Regions from separate parts of the Brenneria izadpanahii genome, predicted to be linked through region 3. Evidence: predicted binding sites of a transcription regulator. Region 3 holds the regulator's gene; each other region holds the start of a gene.
The links. The regulator PurR, encoded in region 3, represses purine synthesis genes. The targets are predictions, from matches to a motif close to CANGCAAACGTTTGCNTG.
Positions count from the first base shown of each region.

Region 1: the regulator PurR is predicted to act here: its motif matches at 2,766-2,783, upstream of purM (phosphoribosylformylglycinamidine cyclo-ligase).
Region 2: the regulator PurR is predicted to act here: its motif matches at 2,795-2,812, upstream of purL (phosphoribosylformylglycinamidine synthase).
Region 4: the regulator PurR is predicted to act here: its motif matches at 2,716-2,733, upstream of HC231_RS23200 (nucleobase:cation symporter-2 family protein).

Region 1 is NZ_CP050854.1:3,787,044-3,792,861, forward strand. Features, by position in the region: gene hda (DnaA inactivator Hda) at 1-136, opposite strand, end outside; gene uraA (uracil permease) at 348-1,640, opposite strand; gene upp (uracil phosphoribosyltransferase) at 1,858-2,484, opposite strand; gene purM (phosphoribosylformylglycinamidine cyclo-ligase) at 2,864-3,901, shown strand; gene purN (phosphoribosylglycinamide formyltransferase) at 3,901-4,539, shown strand; gene HC231_RS16975 (ABC transporter substrate-binding protein) at 4,888-5,818, shown strand, end outside.
Region 2 is NZ_CP050854.1:1,323,406-1,329,223, reverse strand. Features, by position in the region: gene purL (phosphoribosylformylglycinamidine synthase) at 1-2,697, opposite strand, end outside; gene mltF (membrane-bound lytic murein transglycosylase MltF) at 3,049-4,494, shown strand; gene tadA (tRNA adenosine(34) deaminase TadA) at 4,615-5,082, opposite strand; gene yfhb (phosphatidylglycerophosphatase C) at 5,194-5,818, opposite strand, start outside.
Region 3 is NZ_CP050854.1:2,697,190-2,703,007, reverse strand. Features, by position in the region: gene HC231_RS12160 (riboflavin synthase subunit alpha) at 83-718, shown strand; partial or broken gene cfa (cyclopropane fatty acyl phospholipid synthase) at 774-1,933, opposite strand; gene purR (HTH-type transcriptional repressor PurR) at 2,280-3,311, opposite strand; gene cydH (cytochrome bd-I oxidase subunit CydH) at 3,687-3,776, shown strand; gene HC231_RS12140 (C40 family peptidase) at 3,855-4,694, opposite strand; gene grxD (Grx4 family monothiol glutaredoxin) at 5,038-5,388, shown strand; gene rnt (ribonuclease T) at 5,472-5,818, opposite strand, start outside.
Region 4 is NZ_CP050854.1:5,192,248-5,198,065, reverse strand. Features, by position in the region: gene HC231_RS23205 (AsmA family protein) at 1-1,111, opposite strand, end outside; gene HC231_RS23200 (nucleobase:cation symporter-2 family protein) at 1,271-2,662, opposite strand; gene recG (ATP-dependent DNA helicase RecG) at 2,824-4,905, opposite strand; gene trmH (tRNA (guanosine(18)-2'-O)-methyltransferase TrmH) at 4,905-5,597, opposite strand; gene spoT (bifunctional GTP diphosphokinase/guanosine-3',5'-bis pyrophosphate 3'-pyrophosphohydrolase) at 5,603-5,818, opposite strand, start outside.

The DNA of each region.
Region 1 (5,818 bases), 1.1 Mb from region 3:
CCTGACGCAGAGCGGCGTTGATGGCGGCGAGAAGAGACGCGTTTTCTCCCGGATAGAAACTGGAGAACGTTTCGTCATCGGGTAAATACAGAGGCAATGAAAGCTGTGCCGGCGTGTTCAGAATAACCTCAAGCAAGACAGGCAGGGGAAACGAAATCAGTCTATCACAGAAACTTGACCCTGTTGAGTCAGTTGCGTCGAGTTAGGCCAGTAAACCGGCGGCCCCAAAGGGCCGCCGGCGCTTCACATCAGGGGAAATCCGCGTCAGACGTTAATCCTTACGGCAATTAGCGCCGAGAACGCGTTCGCCATCTCTCCGCGGCCGTCAAACATCGGCAAACATATGCTCAACGCGGGGCCGACTCTTCCGTGTCCGGCGCATCAAGAATCACTTCTTCAGCGCGGAACAGGCTAATCACCTTAAACAGCAGGCTCATGCCGATCCCCACCACCGTCGCCAGCGCCATCCCTTTCAGTTCGGCCGCGCCCAGATGCACCTTCGCGCCGCTGACGCCAATAATCAGGATAACGGAGGTCAAAATCAGGTTTTGCGCCTTGTTGTAATCCACTTTGGATTCAATCAGAACACGGATGCCGGACGCGCCAATCACCCCATACAGCAACAGCGATACGCCGCCCATAACCGGAACCGGAACGGCCTGAATAGCGGCCGCCAGCTTACCGACGCAGGACAACAGAATGGCGAGGACCGCCGCGCCGCCGATCACCCAGGTGCTGTATACCTTGGTAATCGCCAGTACGCCGATATTTTCACCGTAGGTGGTGTTCGGTGTGGAGCCGAAGAAACCCGACAGCATGGTGGAAACACCGTTGGCGAACAGGGAACGATGCAGCCCCGGATCACGCATCAAATCTTTCTTTACGATATTGGCGGTAACGACCAGATGCCCGACATGTTCGGCGATCACCACCAGCACCGCCGGCAGAATGGTCAGAATGGCGAACCATTCAAAACGCGGGGTATAAAATGTCGGCAACGCGAACCAGTGCGCCTGCGCGATAGGCGTCAGATCCACGGCGCCCATGGCGAATGACAGCGCATAACCGGCCAAAACCCCGATAAGAATCGGGATAATCGCCAGAAAGCCACGAAATAGCACCGAGCCCAAAATCGTTACCGCCAGCGTCACCAGTGAAATCGTCACCGCCGACGTATCGACAGAGGCGCCGTCGGCAGGCAGCAAACCGGCCATCCCCGCCGCCACGCCGGCCAGTTCCAGGCCGATAACGGCAACAATCGCCCCCATCGCCGCGGGCGGGAATATCACGTCCAGCCATCCCGTTCCCGCTTTCTTGACGATCAGCGCCACCAGACAGAACAGGAAGCCGCAGACAATAAATCCGCCCAGCGCCACCTCGTACCCCAGAGGCAACAGCAGCAACACCGGCGAAATAAACGCAAAACTGGATCCCAGATAGGCAGGGATCTTGCCTTTACAGATAAATAAATAGAGCAAAGTGCCAATGCCGTTGAATAACAACACGGTAGCCGGGTTAATTTTGAACAGAATAGGGACCAGCACGGTGGCGCCGAACATCGCAAACAGATGTTGGAAACTCAGCGGAATGGTTTGCAACAAGGGGGGACGTTCACTTACCCCGATGGCGCGACGAGTCATCTTTGTATCCTCGGTAAAATGGCTATTTATCGTGTGCGGCATGATGTCCGCACCTGTTATTACAGCCGCACCCAACTCGCCCAAAGCGCATATTTCAGGCAGGAAGATGCTGTTATGGCTGTGGACCGCCGCCGACAACGCCGCAAGCGGCGGCCCCAAGGGTGGCGGGCAGGAATGGCCGCCATAAAAAAGCCGACTGATTAAGCCGGCTTACCTGTTATTTAGTACCAAATATTTTATCGCCCGCGTCGCCCAGGCCCGGCATGATATAGCCATGCTCATTAAGACCTTTATCAATCGCCGCGGTGTAGAGCTCGATATCCGGATGCGCTTTCTCCAGCGCGGCAATCCCTTCCGGCGCAGCCACCAGCACCAGCACCTTGATGCTCTGACAACCCGCCTTTTTCAGCAGATCGATGGTGGCGATCATTGAGCCGCCGGTCGCCAGCATCGGATCCACCACCAGCGCCATACGTTCATCTATATTGGAAACGAGCTTTTGGAAATACGGCACCGGCTCCAGCGTTTCTTCATTACGATAGATCCCCACCACGCTGATGCGGGCGCTGGGAACATTCTCCAGCACGCCTTCCATCATCCCTAAGCCGGCGCGCAGAATAGGCACCACGGTAATTTTTTTGCCTTTGATTTGATCGACTTCAACCGGACCGCACCAGCCTTCAATGGTGACTTTCTCCGTCTCTAAACCGGCGGTTGCCTCATAGGTCAATAAACTTCCCACTTCGGAAGCCAGCTCACGAAAACGCTTGGTACTAATATCGTTCTCACGCATCAGACCAAGTTTATGTTTGACGAGCGGGTGTTTCACCTCGACGATCTTCATCAGTATTCTCCCTAGACAGTGGACGGTCAAAAAAACGCTTGGCGCGTTTTTAAACTCCGCTTGCGGAGGCCCGCAGGGCAGCCGGCGGGGTAGCCACACCACGAGCGTTTTTAACGTCACAACGTGACGGCCCGCAGGGCGGCGGCTGGACGCTAGCCATAAAAAAATCGCCGGATTATACCGCTTTTTTGAACGAGTAACATACGGTTAAGCCTGATCCAGATCAACCGATAAGGGAAATTGCGCGGGATAAGGAAAAATGGAAACCCGGTGACTCATCGCTCGCAAACGTTTGCTCGCGCTGTTAGAATTAGCGCGCTCCATTTTTTAACCGACACTGTTTTTAACCACAAATTGTAACCTCCGTGGGGACTCCGTAGTGACCGACAAAACCTCTCTCAGCTATAAAGACGCAGGCGTGGATATTGATGCGGGTAATGCATTGGTAGACCGTATCAAAGGTGTAGTGAAACAAACCCGCCGCCCTGAAGTTATGGGTGGTCTGGGTGGTTTCGGCGCCTTATGCGCCTTACCGCAAAAATACCGTGAACCCATTCTGGTTTCCGGCACTGACGGAGTCGGCACCAAGCTGCGTCTGGCTATGGATCTCAAGCGTCATGACACCATTGGCATCGATCTGGTCGCCATGTGCGTCAACGATCTGGTCGTGCAAGGGGCCGAACCCTTATTCTTCCTGGATTACTACGCCACCGGAAAACTGGACGTTGATACGGCCGCCAGCGTAATCGCAGGCATCGCCGAAGGCTGTAAACAATCAGGCTGCGCGCTGGTTGGCGGCGAAACGGCGGAAATGCCGGGCATGTATCACGGCGAAGATTATGACGTTGCCGGCTTCTGCGTCGGCGTGGTTGAAAAATCTGAAATCATCGACGGCAGTAAGGTACAGGCGGGCGACGTGCTGGTTGCCCTGGCCGCCAGCGGCCCGCACTCAAACGGCTATTCGCTGGTGCGCAAAATTCTGGAAGTCAGCAAAACCGATCCGGCTCAGGTCGCACTGGAAGGCAAGCCGTTGGCCGACCATCTGCTGGCGCCGACAAAAATCTACGTTAAATCGATTCTGTCGCTGATTGAAAAAATTGACGTGCACGCTATTTGCCATCTGACGGGCGGCGGCTTCTGGGAAAACATTCCGCGCGTACTGCCGGAAGGCATGCAGGCAACGATTGACGAATCAAGCTGGCAGTGGCCGGCGGTATTCAACTGGCTGCAACAGGCGGGCAACGTCAGCCGGCGCGAAATGTATCGCACATTCAACTGCGGCGTTGGTATGATTGTCGCACTGCCAGCCGAACAGGCAGACGAAGCCATCGCATTGTTAAACAGCAGTGGCGAAACCGCATGGAAAATCGGCGTGATTAACCAAACTGACGCCGGAGACGCAGTGGTCATTAGCTAATGAAAAACTTTGTTATCCTGATATCGGGTCAAGGAAGCAACTTGCAGGCGTTGATAGACGCCTGCAAGCGCGGCCGTATTAACGGTGAGATAGCAGCGGTCTTTAGCAACAATCCTGAAGCCTACGGTTTACAGCGCGCGCAAGAGGCGGGGATACCGGCCCATGTCATTAACCCGGCGGATTTCGCCGACCGCGCCGCTTATGATGCGGCGCTGGCGCAGGAAATCGAACAGTATGAACCGGCGCTCATTGTTCTGGCGGGGTATATGCGAATTCTCAGCCCTGAGTTTGTGGCGCAGTTCTCCGGTAAGATGCTCAATATCCACCCGTCCCTGTTGCCCAAATACCCTGGATTGCACACCCATAGCCAGGCATTGAAAAACGGCGACGGCGTGCATGGCACATCGGTGCATTTTGTGACGGACGAACTGGATGGCGGCCCGTTGATCCTGCAGGCCAAAGTACCGGTATTCACCAATGACACCGAAGAAAGCCTGAAACAACGCGTTCATGTACAAGAGCACACCATTTATCCCCTGGTGGTCAGTTGGTTCCTTTCCGGCCGCTTAAAAATGCGGGAAAATGAAGCCTGGCTGGATGGCGTGCGTATTCCTCCGCAAGGATATGCCGCAGAATAACCTTCATTCGTATTCACGATAACCATCCCGGATTGTGATGACGGCATCCGGGATATGCATAACATCGCTGACAACCTTGAGCAATATCACCCGCTATCAACAACCCCTCTGAATCCGTTCCGATAACCCTGCCGCTTCAACTAATAACAGCGTTGCCGTACCGACTTCGATTTTAGCGAGATACGCCACTTCCCGTCGGTTTTTACTTTAATTATTTATTTAATTACCAGTAAATTTAAGATCTATAACGGTATCCGGCGCCAGGGTAAATAATCCTCACTCATCTTCGGTTGAAAACAAGAATAACAATGATTATCTTTTGCTATCGTTTTTCTTGCAGAATTAGTCATGCGTATTCTCATATCCGTTGTTTTATTACTTCTTAGCCCGTTCTCTTTGGCCAAAAGCGTTACTGATATTCTCGGCCGACAGGTAGAAATCCCAGACCATCCACAACGAATTGTCCTTGGCGAAAGCCGTATGCTTTATACGCTGGCGCTGCTTGAACCGGGAAATCCGACAAGACATATCGTCGGCTGGCCGGGAGATATGGCGCGCTACGATGCGCAGAGCTGGCAACGCTATACGGAAAAATTTCCGGCTATCAGTCAAATCCCGCAGTTGGGCAACGGCAATCTGCATAGCGTAAATGCGGAAATGCTGCTGCCGTTAAAACCCGATTTGGTGATTCTGCCGCGCCTGGCGAAAAGCTCCGCCGATGACGCCCAACTGCAACAAACGCTGGCTAACGCCGGCGTACCGGTGATCTACGTCGATTTACGCGTCGATTTGCTCAACAACACCTTACCCAGCATCCGGCTGCTGGGAGAAGTGCTGAATCAGCCGCAGCGGGCCGCGGCGTTCAGCGAGTTTTATCAGCAGCATATGGAAGTGATCCGTCAGCGCATCGCGCAATATCACGGTAAAAAAACCACGGTGATGCTGCACCTGCACCTTGGCCGCCGCGATACCTGCTGTACCACCGCCGTCGGCGGCAATCTGGGCGATCTGCTGACCTTTGCCGGCGGTGAAAATATCGCCGCCGGAACCATCAGCAGCGTATACGGCGAACTCAGCCCCGAACGGGCGCTGGCGGCCAACCCCGATGTTTATATCGCTACCGGCATGGCCGGGCCGGAGGGAAAACGCTTCTCCAGCCTGATGCTGGGCCCGTTGGTCAATCCGCAGCAGGCGCAGGACAGCTTCGGCAAACTGATACGCCAGGATCCTATTCTGTCTCATCTTCAGGCGGTTAAAACCGGTCGAGCCTGGAGTATGT
Region 2 (5,818 bases), 1.4 Mb from region 3:
GGCAAATGCCATCTCGGCCAGCGTGACCAACAAACCGCCGTCAGAACGGTCGTGATAGGCCAACAGCGCTTTATCCGCCACCAGTTGCTGCATGGCGTTAAAGAAGCCGGCTAGCTGTTGCGCATCGTGAACATCCGCTGTTTTTTGGCCTAACTGACGATAAACCTGAGCCAGCGCCGTAGCGCCCAGCGCTTTGCGCCCAGCGCCCAGGTCGATCAGCAATAAGGCGTTGTCCTGATCGGTACGCAACTGAGGCGTCACCGTATTACGAACGTCTTCCACACGGGCAAAAGCAGAAATCACCAGCGACATCGGCGAGGTAATAGCTCGCTCTTCCCCGTTTTCCTGCCAGCGGGTTTTCATCGACATAGAGTCTTTACCGACAGGGATCGTTAATCCCAGCGCCGGACAAAGCTCTTCGCCAATCGCTTTCACCGCATCGTAAAGCCCGGCATCCTCTCCCGGATGACCGGCTGCCGCCATCCAGTTTGCCGAGAGCTTAACGCGAGTCAGCGGGCCGATATGGGTCGCGGCAATATTGGTTAATGCTTCGCCGACCGCCAGGCGCGCGGATGCGGCGAAATTACGCAACGCCACGGGCGCGCGTTCACCAATAGACATCGCTTCACCGTAATAGCTGTCCAGGCTCGCCGTCGTTACCGCGCAGTCGGCCACCGGCACCTGCCACGGGCCGACCATTTGATCGCGGGCGACCATGCCGGTAACCGAACGGTCGCCAATGGTAATCAGGAAGGTTTTTTCCGCCACCACCGGCAGATGCAGCACACGCTCGACGGCTTCAGCCAGATAAATGCCATCGCGTTTTAACGGGGCGCCCTCCACCTGTTTGCGTTCAACATCACGCAGCATTTTCGGCGTTTTGCCCAGCAAAACATCCAGCGGCAGGTCGATTGGCTGATTATTGAAATGGCGGTCGTTCAGCGTCAGATGCTGTTCTTCCGTCGCCTCGCCAATCACCGTATAAGGCGCGCGTTCACGACGGCAGATCTCATCAAACAGCGCCAGTTGTTCCGGCGCGACAGCCAATACATAACGTTCTTGCGACTCGTTGCACCAGACTTCCAGCGGGCTCATGCCCGGTTCGTCATTCAAAATGTCGCGCAGTTCAAAACGGCCGCCGCGGCCGCCGTCGCTAACCAGTTCCGGCATGGCGTTGGATAGACCGCCGGCGCCCACGTCGTGAATAAACAGGATCGGATTCTGTTCGCCTAACTGCCAGCAGCGATCGATCACTTCCTGACAACGGCGCTCCATTTCCGGGTTATCGCGCTGAACGGAAGCAAAATCCAGGTCGGCGTCAGACTGGCCGGAAGCCATTGACGATGCCGCCCCGCCCCCCAGCCCGATATTCATGGCCGGACCGCCCAGCACGATTAATTTGGCGCCGATGCTGATTTCGCCTTTCTGCACGTGATCGGCGCGAATATTGCCGATACCGCCCGCCAGCATGATGGGCTTATGATAACCGCGCAGTTCCATACCGTTATGGCTGTCCACCCGTTCTTCATAAGTCCGGAAATATCCGGTCAGCGCAGGACGGCCAAACTCATTATTAAACGCCGCGCCGCCCAATGGGCCTTCAGTCATGATATCCAGCGCGCTGACGATACGATCGGGCTTGCCGAAATCCTCTTCCCACGGTTGTTCAAAACCGGGAATACGCAGGTTTGATACGGAGAAGCCGACCAGGCCCGCCTTGGGTTTAGAACCGCGCCCTGTCGCGCCCTCATCGCGAATTTCGCCGCCGGAGCCGGTTGCCGCGCCCGGCCAGGGTGAAATAGCGGTCGGGTGGTTGTGGGTTTCCACCTTCATCAGAATATGCGCTTCGCCCTGATGATAATCATAGTTTCCCTGAGTATCGGCATAGAAGCGGCCAACGGCGGAACCTTCCATAACCGCGGCGTTATCCTTATAGGCTGATAACACGTATTCCGGCGTATGGACAAAGGTGTTCTTAATCATCTTAAACAGCGACTTCGGCTGTTCCACACCGTCTATCACCCAGTCGGCATTAAAGATTTTATGACGGCAGTGTTCGGAGTTCGCCTGTGCGAACATGTAAAGCTCGATATCCGTCGGGTTACGGCCCAGCTTATTGAACGCCTCCAGCAGATAATCGATCTCATCTTCCGCCAGAGCCAGCCCCAACCGGATATTCGCCTCTTCCAGCGCCTGACGGCCGCGCAACAAAATCTCAATACGTTTTAACGGCGCGGGTTGATGATGCGAGAATAGCTGCTCCGCCTGCTGCATTTCATCAAAAACGCTTTCCATCATGCGGTCATGCAGCAACGCGCCCAGTTGTCGCCACTGGTCATCGCTCAGCGTCGGCGCATGAATATAAAAAGCCAGGCCGCGCTCCAGACGTAAAACTTTACTCAATCCGCAGTTACGCGCGATATCGGTCGCTTTGGAAGACCACGGGGAAATCGTACCGGGACGGGGAGTCACCAACAGCAAACGGCCTTGCGGCTCATGTTCAGCGAGAGAGGGGCCATATTTCAGCAATCGCGTCAGTTTGGCCAGTTCATCGTTGTTCAGTGGCGCATTGACATCGGCAAAATGCACGTATTCGGCATAGATATCGCTAATCGGCAAAAAGTGCTCTTTGCACCGGACAAGCAGTTTATTAATACGAAAAGCCGACAAAGCAGGTGAACCACGCAGTATTTCCATAATCTAAAGTTCTCTCGTCTTCGATGCACTGACAGCGGTGCAATCGTTGGGCGCTACAGGGGGGAAACGCGCGTCATTATAGAGAATCCTTTCTCAGGACGAAACCGTTTGCGTCGCTATTGTGAAACATCACGTTACGACACTGATTGATCATTAAGCAAATCAATAAAAGTTGCACACTGCGGTTTTGTTACGCAAAATGCCCCGACTCTGGGAGTTTTCGTATAAAAAATCGCCGAGCGCGATTGTAAACTTCGCTTGCGACGGCCCGTAAAGGTGGAGGGCAGGATAGCCCGCCATAAAAAATGGCCGCAATAAAAATAGGCTGGCAAGCCGCCGAGAGACAATTATTTGAAGCGTTTAAAGATAAATTATTTTTTCATTGGGGTTATCGCGTTACTGCTGGCGCTGGCTTTATGGCCAAATATCCCCTGGCGCAGCAGTCAGGACGTTCAGCTCAGACAGATCCTCTCACGCGGTGAGTTGCGTATCAGTACCGTCAATTCGCCATTGACTCACACTATCAGTAACGGCGCCCCGACAGGTCTTGACTATGAACTGGCTAAACGTTTCGCCGATTATCTCGGCGTCAAGCTGGTGGTTTCGTCGCGTAAAAATCTTGACGACCTGTTTGACGATCTGGATAACGACGATGCGGACATACTGGCGGCCGGACTGATTTACAACCATGAGCGTCTGGGGCGCTTTCGCGCCGGGCCGACCTACTATTCCGTTTCACAACAGTTGGTTTATCGTTTGGGGAATACCCGGCCCAAAACGATGGATAAATTAAAGGGACGCCTGGCTGTGACGTCGGGTTCTGCATATATCTCCACACTACGCGATTTGAAAGCGGACAAATATCCGCAGTTGAATTGGGAATCCGCGTCCGATCTGACCACGCAAGAATTGCTGAAACAGGTCGCTGACGGCAAACTCGACTACACGCTGGGGGACTCGGTAACCGTTGGATTAATGCAGCGGATTCATCCGCAGCTTGCCGTCGCCTTCGATCTCAGCGATGAAGAGCCGGTCACCTGGTATATGCGGCGCTCTCACGATGACAGTCTGTCGGCGGCGTTGCTGGATTTTTTCAGCCGTATCGTTGAGGATGGCTCCCTCGCCCGCCTGGAAGAAAAGTATTTGGGCCATGTCGGCGAATTTGATTACGTTGACACCACCACATTCCTCTCCGCCATCGACGAAACATTACCCGATTTCCAGCCGTTATTTGAAAAACATGCGACGGATATTGACTGGAAGTTGTTGGCGGCCATTTCCTATCAGGAGTCGCACTGGAATCCGCTGGCGACCTCGCCGACCGGCGTTCGCGGGCTGATGATGCTTACCCGCAATACCGCGGAAAGCCTGGAGGTTTCCGATCGCCTCGATCCTGAGCAAAGCATTCGCGGGGGCGCGCAATATATGTCCCATATGATGCAAAAAATGCCCGATACCATCCCCGAAGATGAGAAAATCTGGTTTGCGTTAGCGGCTTATAATATGGGATACGCCCACTTGCTGGACGCCCGTAAGCTGACGGCCAAACAGAACGGCAACCCTGATAGCTGGGTCGATGTAAAGATTCGTCTGCCCATGCTTAGCCAGAAACGTTACTACGCGCAGACCACTTACGGTTATGCGCGCGGACAGCAAGCCTATAACTACGTGGAGAACATTCGTCGCTATATGGTGAGCCTTGAAGGGTATCTGCTGGAGAAAGAGGCCAGGGCAAAACTGAAGCTGTTATCGGCGCAGGGTTATCCCGCCGTTCCGCCGGATAGTGTACCGGACTGATGCATACCGCCAGCGGTTTCCTTCCTCCCCGCCATCTCCCAACATTCTCGCGTCAGTAGGCGGAAGTTTTTTCCGCTGGCGGCCCGATGCCGCCGGAGATTTCCGCCTGCGGGAGAATTATCAGTTTTTTCTTTCCGCCGCGCGCCTTGCTTTATGCTGCTCACGCCGCATACGGAAAAAAGCGCTCAGCATTGCGGAACACTCCGCCGCCAACACGCCGGAATCAATGGTTATCTGATGATTCATACCGGGATGCCGCAAAATATCCACCAGCGATCCCGCCGCGCCGGTTTTTTCATCCGCCGCGCCGTAAACCAGACGGCCGATGCGGCTGTGGATCATCGCGCCGGCGCACATAATGCAGGGTTCAAGCGTCACATACAGGGTGGTACTCAAAAGACGGTAGTTTTGCAGTACCGCCCCGCCCTGACGCAACGCCATGATTTCAGCGTGGGCGGTGGGATCGTGATGCCCGATGGGACGATTCCAGCCCTCGCCTATCGCCTGATTATCCAGAACCAGCACCGCGCCGACCGGCACTTCGCCTTCATCCTGAGCGCGTTGGGCCAGCGTCAGCGCGTGACGCATCCAATATTCATCATCCAACTCGCGACTCACGATTTCCTCTTACGCTGTTTTTAAACGCCTTGCGGCGGGCATTATAGCTATTGAGCGCGTCTGAACAAGGCCGGAGAAAGGTTATTCCAACTGTTGCAGGCTGCCATTGGGCGTCACTCGCCAGCGGTGCTCACAAAAATAGAGCAGCGGATTATCCTGCTTGCTGTCGCTGTAGCCGCTATATAACCTTAACGGCGCCCCCAGACGCTGCTCCATCTGAATGACTTTTTCCTGTCCCAAACAACGCAGCGTCAATATCCAGCCGCCGCCGCGCCGCGTTATCTGACTCCCCATTAACCGCACGCCAGGTAAAAAAGAGGAATCATGATAAACCTGCTCAACTAAACGTTGAGGTGAACCGGTTACCAGCCAAACCTGAGCATGCGTATCTTGTAAATACTCCGTCAACCGCTGCTGCACCTGCGGGAAAGGCGTTACCTGGCGGCGGAAATCATTAACAAACTGTTTTTCCAACTGGACCAGATGTTCCTCATCGCGGCCAAAGGTAATGGCCCACAACAGCCAGCTCATCGGCCAGCGGGCGGCGCGGCCATAAACCAACAAGCCAAAACCGATAACCGGCAATAATGGAAGAACGAGAATAAGATTAAGCGGTAACCGCCTGAGCAGAAAGCGCAGAAAACTACCAAACATATCCTGCTGATGCAGCGTGCCGTCTAAATCAAAAAACACAATGCGCAGGTCT
Region 3 (5,818 bases):
TCTGAATATGGGGCACACTGCATGGTATAGCAATGAGTCGTTACTCATTTTCATTTAAGTCATTCTTTGAGAGGCGAGACGCATGTTTACCGGTATTGTTCAAGGCACTGCGCCGGTGGTGTCTATTGATGAAAAAGTAAATTTCCGCACCCATGTTCTTCAATTGCCGCCAGAGTTATTACCGGGATTAGTGCCAGGCGCATCCGTGGCCAACAATGGCTGCTGCCTGACGGTAACCTCAGTAGAGGGCGATCGCGTCAGTTTTGACCTGATGAAAGAAACGCTCCGGCTGACCAATCTGGGGGATATCGCCGAAGGCGATCGCGTGAACCTTGAACGAGCGGCGAAGTTCGGCGATGAGATTGGCGGGCATGTTATGTCCGGTCATATTATTTGCACGGCGGAAGTGGTAAAGATTCTGGTTTCAGAAAATAATCATCAGATCTGGTTCCGCCTGTCGGATGAATCGCTGATGAAGTATGTATTGCATAAAGGTTTTATCGGAATTGACGGCATCAGCCTGACCATCGGCGAAGTTACTCGCAGCCGCTTCTGCGTGCATTTGATTCCCGAGACGTTAAATCGTACCACGCTGGGGCTGAAGAAGCTGGGACAGCGGGTGAATATCGAAATCGATCCACAGACTCAGGCCGTGGTGGATACGGTAGAGCGGGTGTTGGCCAGCCAGCAGGTTAAAGGTTCGGACAGCGAAGAATAGCCGGTTAAAAAAACGCCCGGGAATAATTTCCGGGCGGTTTGATATCTAAAAAAGATTAGCGCGGAACGCGCAATCCCCCCTCGATACCCTCTTTACTGAATAGGACTTGCCATAGCTGAATATTCCGGGCTCGGAACGCGCCCGCGCAGGCGTTAAGGTAGTAGCTGAACATACGGCGAAAACGCGCGGAGTAGCGGTCGGAAAGTTCAGGCCAATGCTGCTGAAAACGTTCGTACCATGCCATCAAGGTGCGATCGTAATCGGCGCCGAAATTATGCCAGTCTTCCATCACCATATAGGGTTCGCTGGCTTGCGCGATATGCTGGACGGAAGGGACGCAACCGTTAGGGAAAATGTATTTATTGATCCAGGGATCGACCTCGGAGTCGGTTTTCTGCGCGCCGATAGTATGCAGCAGAAATAATCCGTCCGGCTTAAGGTTCTTATTTACGATCCGGAAATAGGCATCGTAATTTTTGGGCCCACATGTTCAAACATCCCGACGGACACGACCCGATCAAATTGTAAATCCAGATCGCGGTAGTCCTGCAATAAAATGGTGACATCCAGATCTTTGCAACGCTGTTGCGCTAACTTTTGCTGCTCTTTGGAAATGGTGACGCCGCTGACGGATACGCCATAACGACGAGCGGCATATTCAGCCAGTCCGCCCCAGCCGCAGCCGATATCCAGCAGCTTCATTCCGGGTTTCAGTTGCAGCTTCTCGCAGATCATCTGAAGTTTGTCTTCTTGCGCCTGCTCCAGCGTGGTTGCCTGTTTCCAGTAGCCGCAAGAGTATTGCATGTAAGGATCCAGCATCAGCGAAAATAGGTCGTTGCCGAGATCATAGTGCTCTTTACCGACAATCCATGCGCGTTTTTTGGATTGCAGATTAATCAGCCTTGCGGCGACAACGCGCAGAATGTCTTTCAAGTGGTGGGGAACTTTTTTATCCAGACCGGCGCGCAGTATGCGATGAAAAAACATATCCAGCTTTTCGCATTCCCACCAACCATCCATGTAGCTTTCACCTAATCCCAATGAGCCTTCACGCAATACACGTTTAAAAAAATCAGGATTTTTAACCTTTATATCAAAAGGGCGCGAACCGTTGATTTTGACGTCGGCCATGTCCAGCATTTCACGGACAATTTGAAACCAGGAGCTGTCATGTCGCGCCTGGTCTTCTACATCCTCTACACATGATGAACTCATAATTTCTCCCTACCTTGCTGCTTACGGTGAAAACTGCAAGGAAAGCATAGACAATTTTTTACCCATTAACGGCATCGGTGGGTATAACCCATCGTCTACCCTCTGAATGACAAAGAGGAAAATGAAGAGAAAAAAGCCGGTACGTAAACACGTAGGGGCACTCATCCTTAATATAAATACGCATATTCCGTATGCGTTTAACACTAAAGGATAGTTATAAATATGGTTGTTGTCGCTAAAGCCGCTAATTAGTTTATGACTGCTTCAGCCAGGGTACAAGTATAAATTGGCTGAAGCAGCGGCGGGACGCGTTGTTCCGGGCGGGATATAAAAGTGCGGGCGTAACTCAGGAATAACGCCGGTAATCGCGAAATGGACCGTCGGCAACGGAGCGGCGCTCGATTAGCGCCGGATGCACCTCGATGACCTGCGCATCTTCACGCTTACTGGTGATACGGTCCAGCAGCATCGCAAGAGCCGATTGCCCCAGCCGTTCTTTGGGCTGGTGAATCGTGGTCAGCGCAGGGGTGAAGAAGCGGGAATGGCGGACATTGTCATAACCAATTACCGATATGTCTTGAGGAACGCGAAGTCCCAGTTCATCCGCCGCGCAAATCGCGCCCATAGCCATAATATCCCCTCCGCAAAAAACCGCCGTGGGGCGATGTTTCTGCGCCAGAATTTGGTGCATCGCTTTATAGCCGGACTCAGGCTCAAAATCGCCCTGAACGATCCATTCGTCATGAATCTGAATATCGGCATCGCCCAGCGCTTTTAAAAAACCACGATGGCGGCCGCTGCCGGTGTTTCGCTCCAGGATGCCATGAATGGCGCCGATATCCCGGTGACCGCGCTCGATAAGATAACGACCCGCCATATAACCGCCTTCAAAGGCGTTATCAATGATGGTATCGGTAAAATCGCTGTGCGCCTGGCCCCAATCCATCACCACCATCGGAATGCTGCGATAGTCTTCCAGCATGGCGAGCAATTGGGGGGGATATTCCGCGCACATCACCAGCAGCCCGTCGACGCGCTTTTGCGCCAGCATGGAAAGGTAGGCGCGCTGTTTATCAATATCGTTATGCGAATTACACAAAATCAACGTGTAGCCTTTGGCATAGCAGCTGTTTTCAACGGCCTCGATGATTTCAGCAAAGTAGGGCGCTTCACTGGATGTCGCCAATAGCCCGATGGATTTGGTGTGATTGACTTTAAGGCTACGGGCGACGGCACTGGGTGAATAGTGTAGCTCTTTAATGGCGGCCCTTACGGCGGCCTTGGTTTCTTCGGCGACGAAACGTGTTTTGTTAATCACGTGCGATACGGTTGTGGTCGAAACGCCAGCACGTTTTGCCACATCTTTGATCGTTGCCATGTAAAAATGACTCCTAACCGACTCATTGCAGTCGTAAGTATATTGTTAATCGTTTGCCTACGTTTAAAGTTCTCTTTCTATATAAAAAGACAGAATTTCAGAAGGAGAATGCCGAATGTTGTACCTGAAGGGGCAAGGCTGACTTTTTCGACCAATACGCGGCGTGCCATCAAACAGCGGATTTTGTCCGATTTAGCACGAAAGTGGAAGCGGTAATTTATACTATTAGTGATATGCAGGTATGAGTTTTTTCCGTCGGACTGTGCAAGAATTGCTACAGTTATACAGTATGTTGTTTTAGCCCAACGTTGGCTTGGGATTACAAAGATGGTCGATGCTGTCTTCTGATAACTTGTATGCACAAAGGAAACGCCTATGGATACTGACCTGAAGTTGTCGCTGTTCGCCACCGTCGGCGCGTTGGTAATGATTATTATATTTAGCTTTGTGGCTGTGATGAATTAATTGATGGCGAGCCGTATGGCCGTTAACGTCATTATCCGTTCGGGCGCGTTCAATCGCGCCCGAACTTCTATATGGCTTTCAGCGAATAGTCTGCGGGGTGACGACGCGCCGCGCGCCGACATAATGATCCTGCCAGTAATCTTCACTCAATTTGCTGATGCGGATATCAGAGCCTGTACGCGGCGATTGAATAAACTTTCCATCTCCCAGATAAACGCCCACGTGGTCGGCCGCGCCACGGTTGTTGATGCGGAAGAAAACTAAATCGCCGCTTTCCAACTCGCTTTTTTTAATCGGCGCGGCGTCGCGCAAGTGATACATTTCATTCGCGGTGCGGGGGATGGGGATTTTTACAATATCCTTATAGGCGTAATAAACCAAACCGCTGCAGTCGAATCCGGTAAAGGGCGATGAGCCTCCCCAATGATAGGGTTTGCCCACTTGGCCCATCAGTTTATTCATCGCCGTCAATTTAGCATGCTGATAGCGTTTTTTATGGGCTTCGCTCAGCGTTAAGCCTTTTTCTGCCTCGCCTTTCAACGCGCTTTTTTTGGTCCGCGCGGAAGCCAGCCTGGATTCGTTTCCCGCATGCGTTTTTTTGAGATTGCGTTTAACTAATGCCGGGGTACTGCTTTTGGTTCTCGATAGCGCCGGTTCCGGTTTACGTTTCACGAGGCGAGGGGTTTTAACTTTAGCTGCGGAGTCGGTTTTGCTGGCGGCGGGTTCTTTGTTTTTTACCGGCGCCGGCGATTTTTGAGGCGTTTTCTTCGTCGGCTTGGTTTTTTTATGATCCCCGTCGGGTACGCTGTTCACACTGGCTTTTCGCGGCGGCAAATTCGGCGTATGAGGCGCCGCCTGTGCCAGATTCAGGAATAGGTTACTGAAAAACACTATAAAAATGGTAGTAAATAAACGCATGATAGCCGCGATCGATTATCGTCATTAAATCACTAAGTGCGCACAGTATTCCCGAAAACGGCATTATAAAAAAGTGGGATTAGGCGCTTTATTCACACAGAATAGTGAAAAAAAGTTAATGGCGATTTTTTCGATGGTTTTACCAGCAATTTTTGTTGTGAGTTTCATCACATGTAATCTATGGTAGGGTAAAGAGATAGCCACACAAAAAATGGCGTTTTTTTGTGGGCGTCGCCCTCGTTACAATGTGGTTGAGTAGATAGCGCTGTAGCGGCGCATCTGATGATACTCATGGTTAATGAACGTGACGTTAGCCATCCTATAGGTTTGAGGAAGCAAGAGAATGACGACAACGACAATTGAAAAAATTCAGCGCCAGATCGCTGAAAACCCGATCCTGCTGTATATGAAAGGTTCCCCTAAATTGCCCAGCTGCGGTTTTTCCGCGCAGGCGGTACAGGCGTTGTCTGCTTGTGGCGAACGTTTTGCCTATGTCGATATCCTGCAGAACCCGGACATTCGCGCCGAGTTGCCCAAGTATGCCAACTGGCCGACATTCCCCCAGTTGTGGGTCGACGGCGAGTTGGTCGGCGGCTGCGACATCGTTATTGAAATGTATCAACGCGGCGAATTGCAGCAGTTGATTAAAGAAACGGCGGAAAAATATAAATCCCAGCAGGAAGGGCAGCAATAAGCCCGGCGGAATGCGATGCGGATAACCGTTTGAGCGAAATGAAAAGAGGGTGGCATAGGCCGCCCTCTCTCTTTTCACGCGCTCTAACCTGCGGCGGATGTTTTTTCTGATTGATTTTCATCAAGCGCGATAGGCCATCCGCCCATCCGTTTCCAACGGTTAACCAGTTCGCAAAACAGCAGCGCGGTCTGCCTGGTATCATAAAGCGCCGAATGCGCCTGGCTGGAGTCAAAATCGATACCCGCGGTAATACAGGCTTTAGCCAGAACGGTCTGACCCAACACCAGCCCGCTTAACGCAGCGGTATCGAAAGTAGCGAAGGGGTGGAACGGGTTGCGTTTTAAACTGCAACGTTCGGCCGCCGCCATCATAAAGCTATGATCGAAGGTGGCGTTATGCGCCACGATAATGGCGCGGTTGCAGCCCTGTT
Region 4 (5,818 bases), 2.5 Mb from region 3:
AGCGCTGAAGCCAGTCGCTCGGAAGCGTGTATTCCATCCCCGCCACAACAAATTCATTTAGCTGCAAGCGGTGATCGCTGCGTTGCCAGTTGCCGTTGGTGCGTAGCAGGCCGCCTTCCCAGCGGGTGGTGAACTGTTTGATTTCAACGCCATCCGGGGACAGCGCCAGGTTAACGATAGGGTCGATCAGATGCATATTGCCGTTAACAATATCGGTGGCGTTGAACGCTAGCTCACCCCCATCGCTTTGCCAGTCATCCTGCTTGAACGTTACGTTCTGCAGGGTGACGTCAAGATCGATAAATGCCCATCCCGGCCCTTCGATACGGGCATCAATCAAATCAAAACGGGAGACGGAGACCGACGGCAATGTGGTGATCGGCTGCCAGAATTCCTGTATGGTTCTCGGCGTTTGCAAACGGACCTTGCTAAGGCGCAGGTTGCCGATCTGCCAGCTTCCATCTTCCGCCCGGCTGGCGTTGCCGGTTAACTGGCCTTGCGCCACGTCCGCGCCAAAATTACTTAAGGTAAGCTGATTCTGATTAATCTCGCCCTGCACCAGAACCTGGCTGGCGGGGACATCATTGAGCCGCAGTGAGCGGGCGCTGAGTTGAAAATGCCCCTGTTTGCCTAATAAATATCCCTCTTCCGGCCGCCAGGGGGTGATCCCGCCGTTGACCTGCTGACCGTTTAAGTTCCAGTTATCGTCCTGTGTCTGAAGCGCCATCGTTCGCAGTTGTAAAACGTCGGCTTCGATCGGTAACGTTGCCGCCGTTGGCGACAGATTCAGCGAACCGCCTTCTAATTCCAGACTGGAGAAATGACGGGGTTCGGTTATCTGGCGTGCGCTGAGCCCCGCGGAAATCTGTTTGGCGGTGAGCGTCGGCGGCTGGTTTTTATGACCGAAGATAACCTCTTTCAGCAGAATATGATCGGGTTCAGACCAGTCATGGTCGATTTTCCCCAACGACACCTGATAGTCGGTGTTTTGATTCACCCAATTGCTGATCCGGCCAGAGGCCCAGGTGGTTTGCAGTAATACATACAATATAACCAGCGCCAGCAATGCCAGCAGCAGTATAGTCAGCAATAATTTCCCGATAAATCTCATCGTGTCAGTCCATGCCAATCGTCAGGGATATCTGTTTTTATGCCGCAATTACCTTAACGGCTCAATAGATAATGCAGTTACAGACAGTAAAAAGCGACCGCTGTTGCATCCTCGGTCGCTTTTATCCATGCGTATCAGAAATTATTGAAGCAATAAGTATTATTTTTCGTCGTGCGGGAAAATCAGATTCAGCACAATCGCCGTGATACCGCCGGCGGCGATACCCGATGAGAACAGCGTTTTTATCCAGTCAGGCGCGAATTGCAGGATCAGCGGCTGCTGCGAAACGCCCAGTCCGACGGCCAGGGAGAGCGCGATAATCATGATGGCGCGGCGGTTCAGCGGTTCGCGCGACACAATACGTACCCCGGAGGCGGCGATGGTGCCGAACATGACGATGGTGGCGCCGCCGAGCACCGGCTCTGGAATATGCTGTACGAAGCCGCTGACGGCAGGGAACAGCCCCAGAATAATCAGCATCAGCGCCACGACAAAACCGACGTAGCGGCTGGCGACGCCGGTAAGCTGGATTACGCCGTTATTCTGGCCGAAGCAGGAGTTCGGAAAGGTATTGAAGATAGCGGACAAACACGAGTTCAGCCCGTTTGCCAGTACGCCGCCTTTCAACCGTTTCATATACAGAGGGCCGCTGACCGGTTGTTCCGATACGTCGGACGTCGCGGTGATATCGCCGATGGTTTCCAGCGACGTCACCATAAAGACCAGCATCAGCGGGATCAGCAGATTCCAGTCAAAACCCAGACCGTAATACAGCGGCGTGGGCACCATGATTAACGAACTCTGTTCCGCCGGGGCGCTATTCGGCAGCATATCCATCAGCCAGGCTGCCAGATAACCGATCGCCATGGCAATCACCAGGGATGCCACGCGCAGGTAAGGGTTACGCTGGCGGTTCAGCAGGATAATGACCAACAGCACGATCCCCGCCAGCAGCAGGTTCTTCGGCGCGCCAAAGGTATTATTATTCATTGCGGCATAACCGCCGCCGATGGAGGTCAGGCCGACTTGAATCAGCGACAGGCCGATTATCATCACCACCACCCCGGAGACCAGCGGCGTAATAATCCGCCGGGCAAGGTGCAGGAAGCGGGATAGAATGATTTCCGTACAAGAGGCGAACATCAATGTGCCGAACAGCGCCGCCATCATGGTGGGGACGTCGGCGCCGCCGTTTTTCAGCGCCAGCCCGCCCATAATCAACGGGGTGACGAAGTTAAAACTGGTGCCCTGGATGGACAGCAACCCCGATCCCACCGGCCCCCAGGTTTTTATTTGCAGAATAGAGGCCAGTCCGGAGGCAAACAGCGACATGCTGATGATGTGTTGCGTGTCTTGCGCCGGCAACCCCAGCGCCTGACAGATCAGCAAGGCGGGGGTTATCACCGCGACAAACATCGCCAGCAGATGCTGGCTGGCGGCAAATAGCGTTTGCGGAAGGGGAGGTCTGTCTTCCAGGCGGTAGATCAATTCACTGCGGCGCGGCGCGGCGGCAGGCGCTTCTGTCTGGGGAATATCCGTGGTGGTGGTCATAATAGTTGGCGTTCCAAAACGACAAAGAGGGCATTTTAATGCGCTCCTTTATAAAAGCAAACGTTTGCGGAACACTGTTTCTAATATGAAATTTGTTTGGCTGATAATGCCTTATTATTTAGAGGGATATTAAACGGCGTCTGCGTGCGGCGGGGGCGCTGTTAGGCATTGGTATAACGGGTTCGCTCCGGCAGCCAGCGTTCGATCAAGGCGCGGGCGTGCTCCGGATAGCGCTGGTGGAGATGGCGGGCGACGCGCTGTACCTGCGGGATCAATGCCTGATCGCGAAGTAAATCGGCGACTTTAAATTCAGCATTGCCGGTTTGGCGCGTACCTAATAATTCACCCGGTCCGCGGATTTCCAAATCACGCTGTGCGATAACAAAACCGTCGTTGCTGTCGCGCAGCACCTGAAGCCGCTTTTGCGCGGTTTTGCTTAACGGCGTTTTATAAAGCAGCACGCAGTGGGAAGCCACCGCTCCCCGCCCAACGCGCCCGCGCAGTTGGTGAAGCTGGGCCAGCCCCAGCCGCTCCGGGTTTTCGATAATCATCAGGCTGGCATTCGGTACGTCGACACCGACTTCAATCACCGTTGTCGCCACCAGCAGTTGGAGCTCGCCTTGTTTAAAGGCTTCCATAATGGATTGTTTTTCCTGCGCTTTCATTCGCCCGTGAACCAACCCGACGTTGATGTCCGGTAATGCGGCTTTCAACTCCTGGCAGGTTGCTTCGGCCGCCTGGGCTTCCAACAGGTCGGATTCTTCAATCAGGGTACAAACCCAGTAGGCCTGACGCCCCTCTTGCCGGCAGGCATTGTTAACCCGCTGGATCACGTCGTTACGGCGCGAATCCGCTATGGCGACGGTGGTGACCGGCGTTCTTCCCGGCGGCAGTTCATCGATAACCGAGGTATCCAGATCGGCGTAAGCGGTCATCGCCAGCGTTCGGGGGATTGGCGTGGCGGTCATAATCAACTGATGAGGATGGAAGCCCTGCTCTTCGCCTTTTTCCCACAAGGCCAGACGCTGATGTACGCCGAAGCGGTGTTGTTCATCAATAATCACCAGCGCCAGGCCGTTGAATTTGACCTGTTGCTGAAAGATGGCGTGCGTACCCACCACCATGGATACCTGGCCGCCGGCAATGGCCTCCTGCTGGGCCTGGCGGGCTTTTCCTTTCTGTTTGCCGGCCAGCCAGCCCACTTCAATTCCCAATGGCTCAAACCACTGGCGAAAATTATGGGCATGCTGTTCCGCCAGCAGCTCTGTCGGCGCCATCAGCGCGACCTGTTTGCCGTTCGCAATCGCGCGCAGGGCGGCTAGTGCGGCAACCAACGTTTTCCCTGACCCGACATCTCCCTGCACCAGTCGCATCATGGGGATATTTTTTGCCAGGTCGGCTTCAATTTCGTCAACCACCCGCGCCTGCGCCTGCGTCGGCGAGAAAGGGAGAATCGCGAGCAGCCGTTGCTTCAGCGTGTCATTTACCGGCAGCGGTAACGCGCGATAGCTCTGCGCCCCGGCCCGAACGGCCAGCATGCTTAAGTTGTGCGCCAGCAACTCTTCCATAATCAGCCGCTGCTGCGCCGGGTGCTTCCCCTGCTCCAGTTCGCCGAGCTGCATATCCGGCGGCGGACGATGCAGGATGTGCAGGGCTTCAGGCAGGCTGATCAGCGATCGGCTTAGCTCTTCCGGCAGCAGTTCATCGATGGGATTGGCGTCCAGCAGCGCCAAAGCCTGATCGGTAAGCTTACGCAGCGTTGCCTGACGCACGCCTTCGGTGGTGGGATAAACCGGCGTCAGTGATTCCTGTAATTCGATCTGGCTGTTATCGCCCTGGATGCGGTATTCCGGGTGAATAATTTCCGCGCCGATTTTACCCCGCTTGATTTCACCATAGGCCGTAACACGCTGGCCGGGCGCCAGGCTGTTTTTCATCGCCGCGTTGAAATTAAAAAAGTGCATGGTCAGTACGCCGCTGCCATCGCTAATCTGGCAGGTCAGCATGCGGCGACGGCCAAAGGTGATATCGTTGCGCAGGACTTCGCCTTCTACGGTGGCATACATGCCGGGGAGAAGATCGCCGATGGGGTAAAGATGGGTGCGGTCTTCGTAACGTAACGGCAGATGAAACAATAAATCCTGTACGGTTTCCAGCCCGATGCGGGCAAGTTTGGCGGCCTGACTGGCTCCCACACCGGCAAGCGTGTTCAACGGTTGGGTATCCAGCAGACGGCTTTTCATCAGCACTCCGAGGATTGCATTGACGCCCACCAGGACGTATCGGCAACGATTTGACCGCTGTTATCGATATAAGGACGAGGCAGACCTTTACGTTTGGCGACACGGGCCAGCACCGGGTAGCCGCCCTCAAACAGCAACCGCTGCTGATCTTCTTCATCCAGCGGGCTGTTTTCGCGCAGATACATGCCCGCTAGCTGACGCTGGCGCTGCGCTTCATACAAAATCAATGCCGAGGCAACGGAGACATTCAGCGACTGCACCATGCCCGTCATCGGGATAATGATATCCCGATCGGCCAGTTTCAGCGCTTCCGCGCTAATACCGCTCTTCTCCTGACCCAGCAGAATGCAGGTCGGGCGGGTGTAATCAATTTCGCGAAAATCGACGGCCTGTTCGGAAAGATGGGTTGCCAGAATCTGCATGCCCGCCATTTTCAGGTGGCTGACCGCATCGCCGATCGTGCGGTGCGTTTTAACCTGTACCCAACTATTGCTGCCGGCCGCGGAGGAAACCAGCGTTCTCATCTTTTTGGTGGGCCATATGGCGTGAATCTGATGGACGCCCACCGCATCGGCGGTACGAATAACCGCGGAAACATTATGCGGCTTATGCACCTGCTCCATGCAAATGGTCAGATCGGGCTGACGGCAGGTCAGCATCTCTCTTATGCGTGCATAGCGTTGAGGCGTCATAACGTTTAATTTCGGTTACGGTTAACTTTTATTACATCCGGCATTACGCGCAGCTTGCGCATAATATTCGCCAGATGAACGCGGTCGAGCGTTGTGAGACGGATAAACGCGCTATACACGCGGCCGTCTCTTTCTTCCGTATTGATACTCTGGATGTTTGAGTTGGCGGCATTGATGGCGGACGCCAAATTCGCCAACGCGCCCTGATGGTTGAACATATC